Regions from separate parts of the Neobacillus sp. K501 genome, predicted to be linked through region 1. Evidence: riboswitches for the same ligand, from Rfam matches in the RefSeq annotation. Region 1 holds a riboswitch; each other region holds the start of a gene.
What was found. A riboswitch is a leader RNA that binds a small molecule or an ion and turns the genes downstream of it on or off. The one in region 1 is predicted to bind S-adenosylmethionine.
Positions count from the first base shown of each region.

Region 2: it holds a riboswitch for S-adenosylmethionine, as region 1 does, so the genes downstream of both, ACWM35_RS17625 (YezD family protein) here and ACWM35_RS12080 (methionine ABC transporter ATP-binding protein) in region 1, are expected to answer to the same signal.
Region 3: it holds a riboswitch for S-adenosylmethionine, as region 1 does, so the genes downstream of both, ACWM35_RS15900 (homoserine dehydrogenase) here and ACWM35_RS12080 (methionine ABC transporter ATP-binding protein) in region 1, are expected to answer to the same signal.

Region 1 is NZ_JBSLYA010000004.1:292,758-300,190, reverse strand. Features, by position in the region: gene ACWM35_RS12095 (M20 family metallopeptidase) at 128-1,339, opposite strand; gene ACWM35_RS12090 (MetQ/NlpA family ABC transporter substrate-binding protein) at 1,587-2,420, opposite strand; gene ACWM35_RS12085 (methionine ABC transporter permease) at 2,436-3,086, opposite strand; gene ACWM35_RS12080 (methionine ABC transporter ATP-binding protein) at 3,076-4,107, opposite strand; SAM riboswitch class I at 4,195-4,300, opposite strand; SAM riboswitch class I at 4,378-4,477, opposite strand; gene ACWM35_RS12075 (acyl CoA:acetate/3-ketoacid CoA transferase) at 5,149-6,756, shown strand; gene ACWM35_RS12070 (L-lactate MFS transporter) at 6,789-7,433, shown strand, end outside.
Region 2 is NZ_JBSLYA010000008.1:58,521-65,953, reverse strand. Features, by position in the region: gene sat (sulfate adenylyltransferase) at 1-966, opposite strand, end outside; gene ACWM35_RS17635 (anion permease) at 1,040-2,098, opposite strand; gene ACWM35_RS17630 (phosphoadenylyl-sulfate reductase) at 2,122-2,838, opposite strand; gene ACWM35_RS17625 (YezD family protein) at 2,921-3,049, opposite strand; SAM riboswitch class I at 3,146-3,246, opposite strand; gene cobA (uroporphyrinogen-III C-methyltransferase) at 3,418-4,191, opposite strand; gene ACWM35_RS17615 (formate/nitrite transporter family protein) at 4,204-5,058, opposite strand; gene nirD (nitrite reductase small subunit NirD) at 5,134-5,457, opposite strand; gene nirB (nitrite reductase large subunit NirB) at 5,475-7,433, opposite strand, start outside.
Region 3 is NZ_JBSLYA010000007.1:16,516-23,948, forward strand. Features, by position in the region: gene mutY (A/G-specific adenine glycosylase) at 1-179, opposite strand, end outside; gene ACWM35_RS15860 (metal-dependent hydrolase) at 303-1,283, shown strand; gene ACWM35_RS15865 (YfhJ family protein) at 1,315-1,584, opposite strand; gene ACWM35_RS15870 (small, acid-soluble spore protein K) at 1,723-1,887, shown strand; gene ACWM35_RS15875 (YfhH family protein) at 1,937-2,260, opposite strand; gene ACWM35_RS15880 (SDR family NAD(P)-dependent oxidoreductase) at 2,356-3,033, shown strand; gene recX (recombination regulator RecX) at 3,044-3,853, opposite strand; gene ACWM35_RS15890 (YfhE family protein) at 3,998-4,132, shown strand; gene ACWM35_RS15895 (YfhD family protein) at 4,237-4,425, shown strand; gene ACWM35_RS15900 (homoserine dehydrogenase) at 4,476-5,489, opposite strand; SAM riboswitch class I at 5,559-5,668, opposite strand; gene ACWM35_RS15905 (hypothetical protein) at 5,790-6,377, opposite strand; gene ACWM35_RS15910 (hypothetical protein) at 6,391-6,864, opposite strand; gene argH (argininosuccinate lyase) at 7,014-7,433, opposite strand, start outside.

The DNA.
Region 1 (7,433 bases):
CCAACACTAGAGAAGGAGAATTGCAACAGTCATTATCAAATAACCGAATACATCCGTTCTGCCAATTTGTCAAAAATGATAGAAATCCCAGCAACTTATTCAGTCACTGGGCCATGATATTACTCTGCTATTTAGATTCCGCAGCTTTTCTTTCTTCGAACTCTTCTTTGATTTGCGTTAATGTTTCGCTGTCCGTAATCAATTTAAGCGCGGTTAGGGCGAGTGCTTTTGCACCCGTAATCAGGGCTTGGTCGCCTCTTGCGGAAGCGGCTGCTTCGCGAAAGGGAACTGTGTGGGCAACGAGATCACTTGGGCCGATTTTAATATACGGATGGATTGTCGGAACGACTTGGCTAATATTTCCTGCATCAGTAGAGCCAATACCTTCGCGATCTGCACCCACAGTTTCACCCAGCTCTTCCACGACTTCCTTAAAAACCGCATCATAGCTACTATTTAATAGAAGATTATCGACTTCATTTTGGAAAGCAATAATGTTTAGCTTAGCACCTGTAGCAAGAGCTGCACCCTCTGCCACCGCTTTGACTCGGCGCGTAACTTCATTCAAGCCTGCGCGCGTAGCTGCGCGAATGAAGAAACGAGCTTTCGCATATTCAGGGATAATGTTCGGTGCATCACCGCCATGGGTGATGATCCCATGGATTCGCACGTCATCAGTTAGTTGCTGCCGTAACGCATTGATTCCGTTGAACAGTTGAATGACGGCATCTAAGGCATTGATTCCTTCATGTGGAGAAGCAGCAGCATGTGCTGGCTTTCCAATAAACTCAAAGTCTAGTGGATCCACCGCTAGGGATGGGCTGGTTAGGCGGGTCTCACCATTAGGGTGAATCATCAGGGCGGCGTCGATGCCGTCGACTAGTCCGTGTTTGACAAAGCTTCCTTTTGCACTGCCATTGGGTCCACCTTCTTCTGCTGGTGTCCCGAATACCACTGCCTCACCGCCGGTTTCATCCAACACTTTACTTAGCGCGATGGCTGCCGCAACGCTGGTTGTTCCAATGATATTATGGCCGCATGCATGACCTATTCCTGGAAGTGCGTCATATTCAGCAAGGAAGGCAATCGATGGGCCTGGTTTTGCTGATTTCTTGCGGGCCACAAAGGATGTTTCATGACCAGCTACTGCTTTGATTACTTCAAAGTCTTCATTGGCCAAAATATCTGTTAACAGCGCTGAGGCGAAAAATTCCTCATTGCCAATTTCGGGCTTTTCATGGATTTGATGGCTGGTTGATAGGTACAATTCTTTGTTGCTATCTACATTAGCGACAATCGCCGCTTTTAATTCTGCTTGGGATTTAACCGATATTGTCATCTTTTTCTCCTCCTAATTTGGTTCGTTTTAAAAAATCGTCTAGTTCCGGCCTCTTCCGCTTATCTCAAGTGGAGCGCCCCAGGCCATAAGCCCCTGACCAAGGCGCTTCCGCTTTTCTAATTGTCCAGCTCCAGCGCCTAGGGGCTCGGGGTCATAAGCCAATCCGTCAAGAAGGTTAAAGAACAAACCTTCTCGCCGGCTTGTCTTATGCCTGTCGCCCCTGACCAAGGCGCTTCCGCTTTTCTGTTTACCATCCAATCTTGCTTAATGGTACGGATGTCGGGATCAAGTTGCCTTCGTACTCTTTTTCGATGAATGCTGCTGTGTCTTCCTCTTGATATAGCTCTGCGATTCTTTTAAGTGTTTTGTTGTCTTTATCTTCTGCTTTTACAGCAATGATGTTAATGTAAGGTGTTGCTGTTTCGCTTTCTACAAAAATGGCATCTTTCAATGGCTTAAGACCTGCATCATTGGCAATGCCGTTATTGATTAAGGAAGCTGCTACATCTGGCAATGCTCTAGGTGTTTGAGCTGGAACCATTGGGACAAATTCAAGGTTTTTCGGGTTATCTTTTACTTGTGTAAGGTCCCCATTAGCATCAAAATCTTTCGGTAACTTAATTAAGCCAGCTTCTTGAAGCAGTAGTAAGGCACGTCCTTGGTTAGATGCATCGTTAGGAAGAGCAATTTTAGCGCCATCCGGAATATCTTTAATATCCTTGTATTTTTCAGAGTAAATGCCCATTGGCGCAAGAACAGTCGTTGCAATTGGCACAAGGTCAAGATTGTGTTCTTTAATGAAAACATCAAAATAAGCAACCGTTTGGAAAGCATTGACGTCTAATTCTCCTTCAGCAAGGGCCGTATTCGGAGCCACATAATCGGAGAATTTAACGATTTCAATGTTAATTCCCTCCTTCTCTGCCTTTTTCGCGATAAAGTCCCAAATGCGTGTATCTGTGCCGCTAACTCCAAGCTTAATTTCCTTTGTTTCTTTGCCGGAGCTTGTTTTTTCCTCTGAGCAGCCGGCACCAAGTACCGCTAATGTAAAAATAATGATCGATAATAATAGTTTTTTCATGTTACTTCCTCCTCGTTATCTTCTTCTAATTTTCTTTGCTGCAATATTTCCTAATGACTGTAGACCTTGAACGATCACAATCAGAATTCCTACTGTAATCATCATTGTGACAGTGTCAAAACGCTGGTAGCCGTATGTAATGGCCAAATCTCCAATTCCACCGCCACCAACGGCGCCTGCCATTGCCGATGCTCCGACGAGACCGATCGTAGCAATTGTGAGTGCTAATACCAGTGAGCTAAGTGCCTCGGGAATCAAAAATTTAAAAACAATCTGTACCGGGGTTGCTCCCATTGCCTCCGCGGCTTCGATGACTCCGGGATCTACTTCAAGTAGAGAGTTTTCTACTAATCTTGCAATGTAAGGCCCGGCATAGAAGACAAGTGGAACAACGGCTGCTGCCGTTCCAATTGATGTCCCGACAATCAACCGGGTAACGGGGATCATCGCAACTAGTAAAATGATGAACGGTACAGAACGGAAAATGTTAATGATGCCATTCATGATATTGAAAAACGGTAAGTTTTCCAGCAAGTGGCCTTTTCGAGTGACGACCAACAAGATCCCAAGCGGCAGTCCCAGCGCCGTTGAAAACAAGAGAGAGAAGGCCACCATTTGGATGGTTTCAATTAGGGCAGTAATGATTTGCTCGGAATTAACTAGCATGTGCTTTCACTTCCTTTATGCTGATATTCTTCTGGTTGATATAGGTTAAGGCACGGATCACTTCTTTATCAGACCCCTGGAACTCGACAATCAGGTTTCCAAAGGGGATGCCTTGAAGCTCCGTGATGTTTCCAAACAAGACGTTGATATGGATATCAAACTGTTTCGCCAGCTCCGAAAGCAGCGGCTGTCCTGCGGAACCTCCGACAAAATTAATGCGGAACACCTTCTGTACCCCGGCGTGATTGTTGATGATGTCTTTGATTGAATCAGGAAGCTGATCGTTCATCACCGAGCTGACAAAGTTCTTTGCAGTCTGTGTTTTCGGTGCGGAAAAGACGTCAAACACCGTACCTTCTTCAATGATTTTCCCAGCCTCAATCACGGCGACTCGGTCGCAAATTTCGCGAATGACCGCCATTTCGTGAGTGATGATGAGAATCGTGATATTGTACTCTTTATTGATTTTTTTCAACAGCTGCAAGATCGAACTAGTTGTTTGCGGATCGAGAGCTGATGTTGCTTCATCACAAAGGAGGATCGATGGCTGCGTAGCCAAGGCCCTTGCGATTCCGATTCGTTGCTTTTGTCCCCCGGAAAGCTGATCCGGATAGTAGTCAGCTTTATCGGCTAATCCGACAAATTCAAGCAACTCATAGACCCGTTCTCTGATGGCATTCTTCGGAACTTTGGCTAGCGTCAACGGCATTGCCACATTGGCAAACACCGTTTTTGAGTTTAGGAGATTAAAATGCTGAAACACCATCCCAATATTTTTCTTAATCTCACGAACTTCTTTTACCGAAAGGGAAGTAAGTTCGTGACCATCGACGATGACTTTACCAGACGTCGGCCGTTCTAAAAGATTCACACAGCGGATGAGTGAACTTTTACCTGCGCCACTGAAACCAATGACTCCGAAGATTTCCCCCTTATTAATTTTTAAATTAATTCCATTTAATGCGGCTACCTGCTGTCCGCCGCTCTCATAGACCTTTTTTAAATTCTGAAATTCGATCATCCTAATCGTCTCCTTTTCGCGAAAATAAAAAACCCTCTTCTTGGAAATAAGAAGAGGGCGTGCCAATGCAAAGCAAAGGGTGAGCTCTTCTTATCTCTCAAGCATTTTGCGCTTGCTGGATTTGGCACAGTCTCCAATTGGATCCGCTGCCGAGGCTTCATAGGGCCAGTCCCTCTGCCTCTCTCGATAAGAAAGTTAGTATTTGATTGTAAATAAAAAAACCTCTTCTTGAAAAAGAAGAGGGCAAATTTTAATAAACGTATCAGCCTCTTCTTATCTATCAAGTCATACTTGCTGGATTTGGCACAGAACATTCCGTTCCGCTGCCGAGGTGTCATAGGGCCAGTCCCTCAACCTCTCTTGATAAGAAGTAATTTAATTATTTCGTTTTTCGAACTTGTGTATTAATTTAATGCAATAAAACTTAAAAGTCAAACACTTATTTTAAAAATAATCTTATTTTTTCCCCAAGATCGCTTGTAAAATATGGAGATGTTCTTGTCGCCAATGAAATCAATAACCCTCGAAAACCTTATAAATTCAAGTTTTTCATCAATAGGAATGATGTTGTAAATTTGCAAAATGATAAAGACAAACAGGAGAAAAAATTTTTTTATTATTTTTTTCTGCTGTTTATCCAAGAAAAAATAGAGAGTATTCAACAAAAGTGTGAACTTCAGATTTTAACTATCATTTATGGAGAAGAAGGATAGGGATGTTGTTGTTTTTTTGCATCATTCATAAAAACACTTCAAGATATGTAGGTTCGTCGATGAGATGGACCAAAGGGATTGGAGATAAAAGGGGTCTGTCCTCCCTCTTTTCATTCCATTACATCGCACCATTGAATTTTTATCTAATTGTGAGAGTCGCAAAATAGCTACAGAAAACAGGATAAATCTCTGTGATTTTGCGGTCATTGACGGGATTTTGGATGTGACTTACGATGTAAGTGAAATAATTCACAAACAACATATATCGAGGTAAATGAAATTTTTTTAAATAAACATGTGAAATAATTCACAAATTGGAGTGGATAAAATGTCAAAAGTAATTTCAGCCGAAAAGGCAGCAGAATTAATTAAAGATGGTGATACGGTTGCAGCAAGTGGGTTTGGATTATCCTGCTGGGCAGAAGAAATGGGAATCTCGATTGAAGAGCGGTTCCTTAAAACCGGTCATCCGAAAAATTTAACCGTCATGCATGCTAGTGCGGTAGGTAATCGTCGTGACAAGGGTATGAGTCACTTGGGATACGAGGGATTAACGAAGCGGTGGATCGGAGGAATCGCCATTGCTTCTCCAGAAATGGCAAAACTAATTGAAGAAGATAAGTGTGAAGCCTATAACCTTCCACAGGGTGTCATCACTCAGTTGTATCGTGAAATCGCCGCAAAACGCCCAGGCGTTATTACAAAGGTTGGGATGGGAACATTTGTTGATCCTCGCCTAGAAGGTGGAAAAATGTCGCCATCTACCAAAGAAGAGATTGTTAAAGTGATTGAAATTGAAGGAGAAGAATGGTTGTTCTATAAATCATTCCCGATCCAAATTGGCTTAATTCGCGGAACCGTTGCCGATGAAAATGGCAACTTAACGCTTGAGAAGGAAGGCCTTCATATGGAAGTGCTTCCGATTGCCCAAGCGGTTCATAACTCAGGCGGAATCGTTATCGCCCAAGTAGAAACCGTTGCGAAAAGCGGTACGTTAAATCCAAAGGATATTAAAGTACCTGGTATTTTAGTTGATTATATTGTGGTTGCTAAACCGGAAAATCACTATCAAACAGAAAATACCTATTACAATCCGGCATTCTCTGGTCATGTAAAAGTACCAATTGAAAATATCGAAACCATCCCACTAAATGAACGGAAAATCATTGCACGTCGTTCTGCAGCGGAGCTTGTTCCGAGCACCGTTTTAAACCTTGGTGTTGGTATTCCAGTGGATGTTGCAACGATTGCCGCAGAAGAGGGAGTGAGCGACCAGCTAATTCTTACTACAGAAGCAGGTTCAATTGGCGGTGTACCAGCCGGTTTGAAGGACTTTGGACATGCGTATAACTCGGAAGCGATTGTTGATCACGATTCCCAATTTGATTTTTATGACGGCGGTGGGATTGATTTATCTGTTCTAGGCTTGGCACAGACAGACGAATTTGGAAACGTAAATGTTAGTAAATTTGGAAATCGTGTAGCTGGCTGTGGTGGGTTTATCAATATTTCTCAATCTGCCAAAAAACTAGTATTTGCTGGTACGTTTACTGCAGGTGGTTTAAAAGTACAAGTAGAAAATGGCAAACTGCAAATTTTACAAGAAGGAAAGGCCAAGAAATTCTTAAAGAATGTTCAACAAGTTACCTTTAGCGGACCGTACGCTACGAAAGTGAATCAACCAGTTGTGTATGTAACAGAACGCGCGGTATTTGAACTCCAAAATGGTCGAGTTACGCTAACGGAAATAGCACCAGGTGTTGATTTACAAACTCAGATTTTGGATCAAATGGAATTTGTACCTGTCATATCACCAGAACTAAGAGAGATGGATCCGTCCATGTTCCAAGAAACCTGGGGGAAATTAAAAGCTGTTATAGCTGAGCGAAGTGAGAAGAATAGTGGAAGTCATTTAGTGACTAGTCTACAAAACTGATAATCAATTAGGGAAAGAAAGGGATGTAAGATATGAACGTTGAGCTTAATCGCTGGAGAATTTTAATTGCTTCAACACTAATAAACATCTGTGTGGGAGCCATCTATGCCTTTAGTATTTTTGCCTTACCATTAACGAAAGTATTTGATGCCACCATGCCAGAAATTATGATGGCCTTTACGATTAACGCAGCCATTTCTCCTATTCCAATGATACTAGGAGGGAAATTAGTCGATAAAGGTGGTGCAAAAATCGCTATTCTTCTTGGCGGTTCGATGTTTGGACTTGGATTTATCTTAACCGGTTTGGCAACAGCCCCATGGATGTTATATATCACGTACGGTGTCATCACCGGTTTAGGTCAAGGAATAGTGTATTCTGCCACAATTGGAAATTCAGTTAAGCTATTCCCTGATAAAAGAGGATTGGCTGCTGGAATTGTAACGGCAGGATATGGCGGTGGGACAATCGTGATTGCTCCAATTGCCAATGCATTAATCGTCAGTAATGGTGTCCAAGCTGCCCTTATTACGCTAGGTATCTCATTTTTAGTGATTATTTTAGGCTGTAGCTTGTTGGTTAAACCATGTCCAGTTGGTTATCTTCCGCAGGGATGGACTCCACCAGCAGCAAGTACGAATAAGGGAGGCATTAATATCCCTTGGAATGAAATGGTT
Region 2 (7,433 bases), on a different contig from region 1:
GCAATAAAAGCTATGTTCGAAGAATAATGGTTTAATGCCAAGCTCTCCTTCAGGAAACTCACTGAAAATATACTGTGCGTCATACGTTCCGTAATAATTTCCGACACCAGCATGGTCACGGCCAACAATAAAATGGGTGCAGCCGAAATTTTTACGGGCAATCGCATGGAAAATCGCTTCTCTTGGACCCGCATAACGCATGGCAGCAGGATAAACGCCAAGCTGTACACGCTCTTCTGGATAATAATTTTCAAGAAGTACGCGGTAGCTTTTCAAACGGACATCCGCAGGGATATCATCGGATTTTGTTTCCCCAACAAGCGGGTTAACGAACAGACCATCAACCGTTTCCAAGGCAGCCTTTTGAATGTATTCATGTGCCCGGTGGATTGGATTTCGCGTTTGGAAGCCAACCACAGTCTTCCATCCCTTTTCTTCAAATAAAGCTCGTGTTTCCTTCGGTTCAAACCAGACATCGCCAAAAATCCCTTTTTCTGATTTTTTAACTAAAGTCACTTCACCCGCCAGGTAAACCGGTCCTCTTTCAAATAACCGTTTTACACCCGGATGAGCAAGCTCATTGGTTTTATATACTTCTAGTGCTTCCTTATCTAAATCTGGCTCATACCACTCAGAAACCTTGATGACACCATAAACTTCTTTTTCAAAAACAAGCTTGATTACTTCCCCCACTTCAAGGGATGCAGCAGTTTCATAGGATACAGGCAATGTCACCGGAATCGACCAAATCGTATTATCTGCTAGACGCATATTTGAGACGACAGAGTCATAATCTGCTTTTCCGAGGAATCCTGTTAATGGACTGAAAAGACCAACCCCAATTAATTCGAGATCACTCAAGGCAATCGCGTCAATTTGGATTTCTTTTTCGATTTGGGATACATCATAAGCTGGATCGTATGCTTGAATTAATTTTCCTCCATGAGGTGCTGGTAAAAATGACAACAGAATCAAACCTTTCTTTATATATTTAGCCGTTTATTTACGGACCTAGTAAATGGAATTAATATATTTGTCCTTATTCCTTTGCTGCTTCTTGGGACATCGTTAAGGCAGACTTCGGTCGTTTCATCAATGACATCACTCCGAATACTGAAATCAATACACCTATCATCGCCACAATTGGATAAAAATTATGTTCAATGATCAACTGGATTAGGGTATACGACAATACCATTGACAGCACTGGCGATACAATCCAAACCGTTAATAGCTGAACCACTATGCCTTTTTTCAAAACGGATTTCCCGTGTTTGGCGAAGCCGATTCCAATGATCGATGAAGTTGTAATTTGGGTTAATGGGACAGGAATCCCAAAGACGGATGCAATTGTCACAATTGTTGCTCCGGTACCTGAGATGACACAGCCCTCTTCCAACTTTAAGGTGGTGATTTTCTTCCCATTTGTTTCTAAAACACGATGACCGAGAATCAATGCTCCAGCCGCTACAAATAATCCGCCCCATAGGATTCCTTTATCTGTTGTAAGAATCCCAGCGCCGACAAGCGGCCCTACCGCATTTGCAACATTATTCATTCCAGCCGAAAAGGCTTCGAACAATCCCATAAATACAACGAGAACTGATAAAAGGGGTACCGCTTTTGGAGCCTTCATCCACCGAGTAAAATATTTGTTTTTTAACAAATAAGAAGCCAAAATGGCGATGATGAAGGCAGCAAATGGTGTAAGCAGCCAAAAGAACATAATCCAGGCGAGACTGCCGATAAATACAGATTGATAAACAATCCCTGCCCCGACAACGGCACCCACAGCTACTTCACTAGTAGAAAGTGGAATCCCAAAGATATTGGCCAAAAACAGTGACAGGGCCGCTGATGCCAATACAATTAATGCTATTGGGACCGTAAAAGTACTGGAAGGAACAATTCCGCTGCCAATTGTCTTCACGACTTCACCACCGCCAAGCCAAGCACCTAAAAACACGGCGATGCCACAGAGCATTAAGGCTAACCGTTTATTGACAACCCCGGAACCATAAGCGATCCCCATCGAAGCAGCAGCCCCACTACCGCCAATATTTATGGCAAAAAATAAACCAATGGAAATTGCAATCATTGTGAGCAATCAATAGCCCTCCTTTAACGAGTGTGCAAGCCGCACTCCGTCTTGCCGCTTCCCGCCCATCGTCCTGCCCTGGAATCACCATCTGCTGAAACAGGCTGCGTACAAGGGAAACAACCGATGCTCGGGTAATTTTGATCATGCAGGGAATTGTAGGGAAGGTCTTTGTCTCGGATATACTCCCATACCTCATCCCAGGTCCAGTGGATTAATGGGCAAATTTTGATATTCTCGAATTTATCATCTTTATTAATAAATTCCGTGTTTGCTCTTGTCGGTGATTGCTCCCTGCGCAATCCAGAAATCCAGGCTTGTTTGGCCGTCAACGTTTCCCTCAATGGAATCACTTTACGAATTTGGCAGCACTGGTTTGGCTCTCTTTTCCATAATGCTGATCCGTATTGTTCTCTTTGTTCATCAAGGCTAAGCTTTGGCAGTTTCCGTTCGATTCTCAGCTTCGGGAATCGAGCTTCGATTTTGTTAATTACATCATAGGTCTCAGGGAAGTGTAAGCCTGTATCCAAAAAGACAATATGGGCATCTGGCTTTATTTGCTGGATTAAGTCAATTAAGACAATGGCCTCTGCTCCAAAGCTAGATGCATACACAAGTTCTTCTTCCGGATACGAGCTGTAGGCCCACTCTAAAACAGAACGTGCTCCTTTTGTTTCGTCATCAATTGTGAAAGAGTTTTTTAATGGATTCCAATTTTGATAGGTTATTGCACCCGTCATGGCTGCAAACCTCCTTTCATTCAATAAAAAAAGGCAGTCTCCACTTAAGCTTAGTGATGGAGACCGCCTCTAGTTTTTCTAGTCAGCGATTTTTATTCGATTGAAGACGAACCTTTTCATTTCTCTCAATTTGTACAATCTTTCCGTCTTGGACAACAAGGGTGATGGATCCAAATTGTAGTGTTTCCAGCATTTTCTCAAGATGTGTCATGATTTCTTCTCTGTCTTCTGGTTTCAGTGTGATTCGCCCTCCTTTCTAATAAAAAACACCCTTCCATCTAGGAAAGGCGTTAACTGCTCAGGTAACACCTTATCTCCCAAAATGAAATCATTTTGCTGGAATTAGCACCTTGCTTAGCAGGTTGCCGGGCATCATCGGGCCAGTCCCTTTGCCACTCTAGATAAGAATTTTGTAATTGATGAAATTAATCCTACCATACCAATAGGTTTTATGTAAATGAAAAACTTTAAAATTTAGAAAATTAAAATGAAGGGGAAAATAAAAGGATTCTCCAAATGAAAGAAAAGCGCCATAATCGAGTTGTACCCGACATGACGCTTCTCTTTACCTGCTCAAGTTTAGGCCATGGTCACATATTTTTCAGGCCTTTCCTCAAATTCTAGCTTCCTTATTTTTTCACGGTATTTTACTATCTCACCAATCACAATCATTGCTGGATTTTTTATCCCTTCGTTTTCAACGATCGCAGCAATGGTCTTTAACGTTCCAATTACTGTCCGCTGGTTTACCGTTGTTCCCTCCTGGATAACCGCAACAGGTGTATTTTCATTTTTCCCATGGTACAGTAATTCTTGACATATATAAGGGAGATTGCGAATCCCCATATAAACAGCGATGGTATCAACGGCTTTGGTTAGATTTTTCCAATCAATATCCACTGGTAGACCTGTCTGGCAATGTCCTGTTATAACAGCGAATGAACTGCCAAGTTCACGATGTGTGATCGGAATCCCTGCACAGGCAGGTGCGGCTAGGCCGGCAGTAATTCCAGGAACTACTTCAAAGGAAAGACCCATTTTTACTAACGCCTCAGCTTCCTCAGCCCCGCGACCAAAGACAAAAGGATCACCACCTTTTAAACGGACCACTATTTTACCCTTCTCGGTGAATTTGACTAACAAATCATTGATTGCTTCCTGGTTCATGGTATGATGACCCGGCCGTTTGCCACAATATATCAGCTGACATCCCTTTTTTGCTTCTTCTAATAGAGCAGCATTTACAAGGCGATCATAAAGAATGACATCTGCAGCTTGAATACATTTTAATGCTTTTACAGTAATTAATTCTGGGTCTCCAGGACCAGCGCCCACGATAAATGCTTTTCCCATCTAAGCCCTCCTTTATACTGAACCCCTTTGTGTATTTGTAATAGCTGGCTTAGATTTAGCCATATCCAAAACCATTTTCGGTTCTGCCTTTCGATAGGTGTAATAAAGGGCTGCCCCTGTAAAAAGCAATCCACTTATCAGGTTTCCTGCCAATACAGGAACTTGGTTCCAAATCCACCAATCTGCCATAGACACTTCCGCACCTAGCATCATGCCTGCTGGGATTACAAACATGTTGACAACAGCGTGCTCAAACCCTTGTGCAAAGAAAATTAAGATTGGTAGCCACATGGCGGCAATTTTTCCAATTACAGACTTAGCAGTCATGGCCATTACGGCACCTAGTGTGACCATCCAATTACAGAGTATCGCTTTGACGATAACCACGATGTACCCGTCTATTCCAATGTTTTTATAACCGTTCGTTTTAGCTTCTGCAACTGCGATGATTTTAGTTGCAACTCCATTATCGGTTACATGGCCAAGTTGGGTGACGGCAATGACATAAAGACCACCATAAAAAATCGCCCCGATGAGATGTCCTATAATCACCCAAAACCAATTCCTTAGCATCGCAATCACTGAAACCCTTTTTTCCATGACCGCAACAGGGATGAGTGCAAAACTACCCGTAACCAATTCCAACCCGAGAAGAATGATAATGACAAAAGCTGCCGGGAAAAGGATGGCGCCAACAACTCCCATCCCAGTCTGAATCTCAGCAGTAAAAGCTAAGGTTGTACCAAAGCCAAGAAGTGCTCCAGCTAGCACTCCACGGATTAATAAATCTTTAACTGGCAATTTTGATTTTGCCTCTCCAGCTTGAATCATATTATCGACTACTTGATACGGACTCACCAATGCCATCTTTTCACTCCCTTAAGTCTTTTATTAGACCGACCCATTCATAGACCCCTAAAAATATTTCTCTCTTAAATTCACCTATTCTATAACTATATAAATTTGATCCTCCTGAACCTCTACCGGATAAGACTGGACGCAGCCCACATCTGGTGCTTGAACCTTCCCGTCACTTACACAAATTTTCCAATCATGCATCGGGCAAAAGACAAATTCCCCACTTACAATTCCCTCCGCTAGAACCCCTCCTTTATGCGGGCAGCGGTTTTCAATTGCTCGAATATCTCCATTTTCTAATTTAAACACCGCCAATTCCTTGTCACCTATCATGACCGTTTTTCCTAATTTTAGTGGTAGATCAGTTAGCTTTCCTATCCACACATGACGAATGGTTTTTTTCATTATTTCCCTCCTATCAGTGATTAATGGGTTTCTATTGGAATCTTCACCGTTTCATAAAGGTCTTTTACTAGGTTTTTATTGTGAATCGTCTCCTGCCATGGTTCTTGAACCACAGATAGCGCTTCGTTCATTCGGCGATTGAGATTCATTACATTTCCCTTGTCCTCTAGCACTCTTTTAATATGGTCAAGTCCAAGGCGTTCCACCCAAGCTGAGGTCCTTTCCAAATAATTAGCAGTTTCACGGTAATATTGGAGATAAGCTCCGGTCATTTCCAACACTTCGTCCCCTGTTTTCAGTTTAAAGAGGAGATCTGCTTCGCGCAGATGGGTACCACCGTTTCCACCCACATACATTTCCCAAGCCCCTTCGACTCCAACAATGCCAACGTCTTTTATTCCACTTTCTGCACAATTTCGCGGACAGGCCGATACCGCCATTTTAATTTTATGAGGGGTGTACAAGCCCTCAAACTTCTTCTCTATTTTGATTCCTAGACTAATAGAATCTTGTGTTCCAAACCGGCAGTAGTTTTCGCCAACACAGGTTTTGACTGTTCTTACTCCTTTGGCATAGGCAAATCCTGATGGCATATCCAGCTCTTCCCAAATTTTTGGAAGGTCCTCCTTCTTTACCCCTAGTAAATCAATGCGCTGTCCCCCCGTCACTTTGATCAAACCAACCTTGTATTTATCCGCCACATCGGCAATTTTTCGCAGATCCTCTGAAGTGGTGACCCCACCGTACATCCTTGGGACGACGGAGTAAGTTCCATCCTTTTGGATATTGGCATGTAATCGTTCATTGACATATCGAGCTTCACGTTCGTCTTGATAAAACAACGGATTAACCATCCCTAAGTAATAATTCAAGGCAGGCTTACATTTAGAACATCCATTTGTCTTCCAGCCAAGGACATACATCACCTCACGAATATGGGTTAGACCTTTCTCACGGATTTCTTGTAAAACCTCATCTCTTGATAAGGATGTACAAGCGCAAATTGCCTCTTTTTGTTCTACCTGAAATTGATCACCCAGTGTGCATGAAAGTAAATCTTGGACGAGTGATTTACAACCACCACATGAGCGGGAGGCGTTGGTGCAGCCTTTCACCTGTTCCACCGTTGTTAAACCCTGTGTTTGGATTGCCTCAATAATCGCTCCTTTTGTGACCCCATTACATCCGCAGATTAGCTCCTCATCCGCCATACTCTGAACGCCACTTATCTGTGGAGCTTCATTTGAATCACTTTGTAAATACTCCTCGACCTTTGCTTCATTTTTTATAAAATTTAACAGCTTGTTGCCTTCTTGCGTATCCCCAAAAAGAACAGCACCTGTTATTTTCCCGTCTTCAATCAGTACTTTCTTATATACTCCGCGCCAGTCATCATACATTTTATAAACTTTCGTATTTTCATCCTCATTGATTTTTCCAGCTGAGAATACCTCTACGCCAGATACCTTTAATTGAGTCGAAAGCACGGAACCCTGGTATGGAGCTGCGTCCATTCCACATATACGCCTGGCCAACACTTGTCCTTGCTGATATAAAGGGGCGACTAGACCGTAGGCAATCCCACGATGTTCGGCACATTCTCCTACTGCAAAAACATTCGTTACTCCCGTTTCTAAAAAGTCATTCACGATAATTCCGCGGTTTACCGGGATTCCAGCAGCTTGAGCGAGCGAAACATTTGGTTTAATTCCAACCGCCATCACCACTAAATCAGCTTTGATTTTACTTCCATCTTTAAATTTTAAGCCGGTTACACGTTTTCTGCCCAAAATCTCTGCAGTATTCTTTTGTAATAAGAAGTTCATCCCTTGCGCTTCTAATTCTTTTTGTAACAGCTTTCCGGCAGTGCGATCAAGCTGTCGTTCCATTAAGTAATCGTAAATATGAATCACATCAACTTCCATCCCTAGGTTTAATAAACCTCGAGCCGCCTCCAGTCCCAGTAACCCTCCTCCGAT
Region 3 (7,433 bases), on a different contig from region 1:
TAAGGAATAACAGTATCTACTCTGGTTTGTTGCAGCATGATTTCCGAAACCCATACTTTATAGGGATCTTGGTCTTTCCTCCACGGAAGATCACGCTGTTCCGATTTAAACCAAGAGATCAAATCAATTTGAAATAAATTTACATCCATTTTTTCTAAGTTTTTCAATTCACTTGCCATCACTTTTATTCCTCCAGCATGTTAAACCATTTCGAAATTAGGAAATATATTAGTAAGCATTTTTTTACGATAAGCCTTTTTAAGGAATTTGACAAGATTTTTAATGAAGGGGGATTTTTCCTTTTGGATACTGGAACTCACGTTGTAATGGGAATTGCCTTAGGAGGCCTAGCGACACTCGATCCCGTAGTGGCTGGAAGCTCTGCTACAGCCGCAAGTGTTTTAATCGCAACGATTGCAGGTTCACAAATACCTGATATCGATACAGTTCTAAAGTTGCGGAACAATGCAATCTACATTCGAAATCACCGTGGTGTCACTCACTCTATCCCAGCCGTTCTTTTGTGGCCACTTGTTCTTTTGGCAGTGATCTATCCATTTTTCCCGACGGCCAATCTTCTCCACCTATGGGGGTGGGCATTTGCAGCTGTCTTCATCCATGTATTTGTCGATATCTTTAATGCCTATGGTACACAGGCACTAAGACCTTTTTCTTCAAAATGGGTTGCTTTAGGGGTAATCAATACATTTGATCCAATTATTTTTGCTATCCATATCGTGGCTATTGTTATATGGGTTTTTGGTGCTGACCCTGGCTATACCTTTCTATCCATGTTCACGGTTATTATTGGCTACTACTTCCTCCGTTTTCACGCACAGAGAAAAGTATTGCGGGAAGTAAAAAAACTCATACCAAACGCAACAGAAATCATTATTGCTCCGACGATGAAATTCCATCAATGGAGAATTGCTGCGATGAACGAAGAAAAGTTTTTTGTTGGCAAGGCCATAGAATCTTCCGTAGAAATTCTGGATGTTTTTAATCGGGTACCTGTTCCAGAAACACCTGTTATTGAAGCGGCAAAAAAGGATAAGAACCTTGCTGCATTTCTCTCTTTCTCACCTGTTTATCGCTGGGAACTAGATGAATATGACGACTATTATGAAGTCCGTTTCATTGACTTAAGGTACCGAAGCAATGGACATTACCCCTTTGTCGCTGTTGTACAATTGGATCTGGATTTACAACCAGTCAGCTCCTATACAGGATGGGTATTCAGTGAAAAGAAACTGCGAAAAAAGCTAAACATCTTACCAAGCTAAAAAGCGCGTGACATGATGTCACGCGCCTTTTCTAATTTATTGTATTATTATCTTGATTTAAGAAGTGTTTATATTTCGGATTTTTGGCTACAAAATCATGTAATCTGCTGCCATAATGATCAATCCATTGTTCCACAATTCTTTCAGTCATTTCACTCCCGAGATAATCCCTGCCAGCCTTTGCCGAGGTTGTTTCAAAATCGTCCCACATTAATTCTACCCAAGTACGAGCTTGGTTATATGATAATTGTTGATTTTTTTCTAATAATCGTTGTGTTAATTTTTCATGGAAATCGTTCATGTATCCACTCCCTTTTTACCAATTTCTTATAACATATCCACGGCAGCAATGACAAATACTATAATCACGTGATAAGCTTTGTTATTAAAACACTTTGCTTTTCACGGTTTCTCATTCCCTTTTAGACGGAGGTAAAGCATGAGAAATAAAGCGAAAAATTTCCCAAACCAAAATAATAACAAGCTTGAAGGTGAACCACGTGCCAAGGCCGAGTATGCATCTACAAGAGCCGACGGTACGATCAATACACACCCTCAAGAGCGGATGCGTGCTTCTAGTCAACGCTACAACGATTCACCTTAATTTTTAGATAAGAAAAACGACAAGCCAGAGAACACACTCTGGTTTGTCCTTATTTTGTGCCTTTCAACATCGAGATGGGTAATGCTTCTTCTGCCCCATCTCCTCTTAGTCTATATCCCCATGCAAAAACGCCATTCATATAATCAATTTTAAAGTATTCTCCAGGAGCACCTTCAATTTCATATATTTCTCCAGGAGCAAAGGAATCGGGATTTAATAAATATGCTCGTGCCATAACCGCCTTTCTTTCTAATACAGCAAACTCATTAACCATCCCCATTTGTTCCGCTTTTCTGGCTTTTTCTTTAAGCTGGGCAATTTCTTGTTTTAATTCATGCTCTGTCATTTCACTGTAACGTTTCTCTTGCTGCATTTAACCCACTCCCATTTAATTTTTTCTTTTATTTTAGTATAGTGATATCAAGTAAAATAATAAAGGTTGAAGTTGTACATAAAGGAGAGAGTGTATTGAAAACCATCATTATTACTGGAGCCGGATCTGGTTTGGGTAAGGAATTAGCATTAGGCTTTTCTAAGCAGGGGTTTCATTTGTTATTAACTGGAAGAACCGTTGAAAAACTTTCAGCTGTGAAAAACGAAATTGAAGCAGCTGGAGGTAAGGCTGATTATGCCATCATCAACATCAGCAACACGGATGACATATCAAACCAGGTAAGCGAATGGTGCAAGCAATATTCTATCTTTGGTCTAGTGAACAATGCAGGTGTTGGTCATTTTGGTCCATTTCTCGAAAGTAGTGAGCAGGAGATCATCGAAATGCTTAACACCAATATCCTCGGCACCATTCTTTTGACAAAAGCCGTATTACCTATTCTAGCTAAGCAAGATGAAGGTCAAATAATAAATATCATTTCAACAGCTGGTCTTAGAGGAAAAGTCAATGAAGCTGTTTATGTAGCAAGTAAATTTGCCGTAAGAGGGTTTACGGAAAGCTTGCAAAAGGAATACGAGGGAAGTAATCTAGCAATTAAAGCAGTTTATATGGGTGGGATGAATACTCCATTTTGGGCAGGCAGCACTCATATATCAGACCCCTCTCGTTTACGATCTCCACGGGAAGTAGCCGATCTCATTTTTAAACAACTTGACCAGGATTCGATTATTATTGAAAGTAAAAAATCATGACGTGAGTGCGTCATGATTTTCCATTTTCAGCTAAATATTTTTCAATAAGTTCCATTGAAAAGCCTTTTCGGTATAAGGCTTGCTTCATTTTTTGCTCATATTCAAATCCAGTGTATTTACTATACTTCCTCTGAGCTTTCTCACCTTGGTGTTGGATTGCTTCCATCTCTTCATCGTCATCCTTTTCAACTTCAGCTTCATTGATGGCAATTTGGATGACAGCAAAGGGGTATCCCTTCCTAAGCATCATTTGCTCGGCCTTCTGTCGCAAAATTCGCTCAGACTCCTTTTTATTCTTAATAAAAAATTTCTCACATAGCTTCGTCGCTTTTTCAATTTGCTCTGATTGTGGATACTCTTTTAACGCATTGTGAATGATATTTTGGGTTACACCCTTTTCCTTTAATTCGCTGGTAATTACATCTGGGCCTTTATCTGTTGTATTTTTTTGCGTTCTTACATAGGAAAAAGCGAATTCCTCGTCATTGATATATTTTTGACTTGCCAATTTATGGAGAGCTTCATTAACTGCTGGTTCTTCCATTTCTTTTTGAAGGAGATACTCTTTTATTTCCTTTTCGGTTCTCATTCTTCGAGCCAAATAATGAATGGCGAGATTATACGCCTTGCGAATATCATCTTGATACTGAATTTCTAAAAACGAAAAATCATCAAGCTCCATGCCCTTTTTCAATTGAAATTTAATTAAGACATCACTATCGACACTAAAGGCATATTCCTCACCTTTGCCGTAATCCATAAAAATATTAAACCGATCCTGATTTTTCTTCTGAGTGGTGATTTTCGTAATTATAGCCATCCTTTTCACCTCAAGATAACTTTACCATATTTTTCACGATAGTTTGTATCATTCCTTTCTTAATAGGTAAAAATGGAAGATGTGATTTATTTTTTACCATTTAGCTTTATCGATTAACAATACATGTTGAAAGGAATGAGCAATATGGCTGAAAAGAAGAAAAAGGATAAGGATAGAGGGAAGTACAGCTTAACGAGTACACAAGAGGTATTATATCAACGTGAATTTAAAATGGCAGACCGTGCAGGCGGATTTACTGATAGAAAAACAAAGCTATAAGGATTTTTGGAGTTTTTTCCATTCATGAACCCTTTTCAAAAGTAAATGCTAATAAGGGAACCTTTCTAGGTCCCTGTTAGCTCATTTTGAAAGGGGTTTTATTAATGGGTCGTGCGCAAGGACATAAAACACGTGATAAAAATAAAGGGTCACTTCCACAAGTGCCAAAAAACATGAAGTCAGACGGAATTGATGTGGAATATTCCGCTGAATTTGCAGACGGAGCAGATCTCGAAGCTACTGCTCGTGCAAATGCAGCTAACCAACGTGTAACAAACAAAAGAAGAAAGTAAAAAAAATTCATAAAAGAGAAGCAGCGGTCTTATGCTTCTCTTTTAAGCCTTTAATAAACTGCTAACGATTCAGATTCAGCTTTTCGAATTCTATTTTTACTCGGTTTATTTTGACAAATATAGACCAAATCCTCAATAACCGCACTGGCGGTTGGGAACATGCCTGCACCAGGACCTTGTAAGGTGATGTCACCAACAATGTCAGTAGAAACATTTACAGCATTTTGTACCCCTTCTACATGATAAAATGGATGGGATTGGTTCACTAATACAGGCTTAATAACGGCCTTAATTTCACTGCCTTCCTTACTTATGTGAGCTATATGTTTATATCGTAGGCCATCCTTTATTGATGCTTCCATAAGATTACTAGTTATTGAGGTAATCCCTTCCACTTCAACTTCCTTCCAATTCGGTTCCGCACCAAAAGCAATTCTGCTGAGAATCATCGTTTTATAAAAAGCATCAAAGCCCTCCACATCATTGGTCGGATCAGCTTCAGCAAAGCCCTTCTCTTTCGCCAGCAAAAGCGCTTCTTCAAAGGATTGCTGCTTCTCCCTCATTTCTGTCAGGATAAAATTTGATGTCCCATTAAGGATTCCTTGAACCTTTTGAACTCGATTTACCTTTAGTAATTGCCTGATGGTTTGGATAATTGGGATTCCTCCAGCAACGGTTGCTTCATAGCCAATAGAAACATTTTTATCTTCCGCAAGCTTCTGCAGCTCTCTTCCATGATGTGCAAGCATTTCTTTATTTGCAGTCACAATGTGAATGCCTTTCTCTATAGCTTTTTTTAAAAAAGTAAAGGCTGGTTCTCGGCCGACAATTGCTTCAACAACCACATCCAGCTTTGGCAGCTGTAGTATCTCATCCATATTATCGGTAATCAAAATATCCTCGGCAATATTTCGTTCCAATTGCTTATTCTTAACGAGGACGGCCGCTACCTCTACCTTTTTCCCTAAAACCGTCTTTAGCTCTTCTGCATGTGAATGAATCGTTCGATAAACTCCTTCTCCGACTGTTCCAAATCCCAGTATTGCCACTTTGATTACCGTCATTTCCTACACCCCTTTGAAAGAATATTAAAAAAAGAAAACCCTCTTCATAAGAAGAGGGTTTGCTTCCTCCTCTTATCTTCCAGGCTAATATTAACCTGCAGGAATTAGCACCTTTTCAAGATTACTTGATGGTTGCCGGGCTTCATCGGGCCATGTCCCTCCGCCACTCTGGATAAGAGTTTTATGTACTTTTTTTATTATCATATTATTAGGAATTTTAGTTGATTCCTCTAAAACTGTCAATATATATTGAATATTACATTTACTCAAGATTCAATCTGAGTACTTTAAATTCCAAAACTATATAACTATTGCTCGAGTGATCTCTTCAATAGAAGCTCTAAAAACAGGATATTTATGGTTATGTAATGCAAGTATATCCTCGTCTTTATTAAATCCAATTTTAGGGAGTATTGCTTCCCCATCGAGTGAAATAGCAATCGCTCCTATTTCTTTAACGTTTATTCCCTTTTTTGCCAATCTCCTTAATTCTTCCGGTATCCCCTGAATAATTTTCTTTGCAAATTGTTTCCGATTCCCGTCATGGATATCGACGATCAACGAAATTAAATATAAATAGACATCCTTTGGTTCCTGATAATCTAAAATATATTCTGATAAATCCGATTCCTCAAGTTCTCCCTTCAGTATGGAATCGTACGTTTCTTTTTTTAATGGAAATAAACTAAATATTCCCTTGGTTCCCATGTCTGTGTTTAAAACATTGTAAACCTCAGGGTTTTTTTTCATTATTTTCATCACATAATCTTCAGAAACATGCCATTCTGCTGGGTAAATTTTGTAATTAAGCTCTAACATACTAGGAATGTCACTAAGTGATGCTTTCGTTATCTTATAAAGATTGGATTTTTCATATTGTTCATTCACAATTTGCACTCCTTTACTTTTCAATTTTCTCAATCATTTCCTTGTAAAAATCGCCTTGATCAACATCATATAAATGATATGATTTTTTAATCGTATCACGTGCCTGTGAACAGCCTTCTAAGAAATGCTCGATAAATTGTGTCCATGCCTTCCATTGTTTTTTGTCATTTCTATTTTGAACAATTTGTCTATGATAAAATTCAAAAATTACATCAAACAGGTTCAAATAATAATAAATAAAAGCTTCTTGCTTTGCTTGTAGGAAGGGATCTTCTTTATTTTCTTTTTTAGATAACGGATGGTTATCATAAATCCCCCATAACTCAGGTTCATCAATTAAGATTTTATCTATTTCTAAAAGGAGCTTGTTGTGCTCAAGTATAGCCGTATTCCTAATCGTAATTTTATTAAATCGATAAGTTATGTAACTAGTAATGACTGATACGATAAATGAAATGATCGAAATTATTAACGCTATTTTATCCATACTTTCCTCCTTAATCTATTACGATAGTTCTATAAATCTATTTACTTTTTCATTATTAACGATTTCTGAATCATTCACAAGTATGTATACTTTATCTTCCAATTGAAAAAAGCAGAATAGTACCAAGAATACCTATTCTGCTTTTTCAATTATTTATTTAGTTTATTTGTAGCTAACTGAATTTGTTCCATCACCTGCTCGGGCGAGGTTCCTCCAAAGCTGTTGCGTACAGCGACAACATGCTCGGGTGATAAGACTGTGTAAATATCTTCTTCAAATAACGTACTAAACTCCTGATATTCTTCAAAACTTAAATCAAGCAAATACTTTTGCTGCTGAATCGCGTACAAGACGATTTTTCCAATTACTTCATGGGCATCACGGAATGGGAGACCCTTTCTCACTAAATAATCTGCTATATCCGTAGCATTCGAATAATCATTGTTAATCGCTTTTCGCATGACATCTTTATTCACCGTCATCGTTTCGATCATTGGCGCCAATAATTGTAGTGAACCTTCGAGTGTTTCTACCGTATCAAACATTCCTTCTTTGTCTTCCTGCAAGTC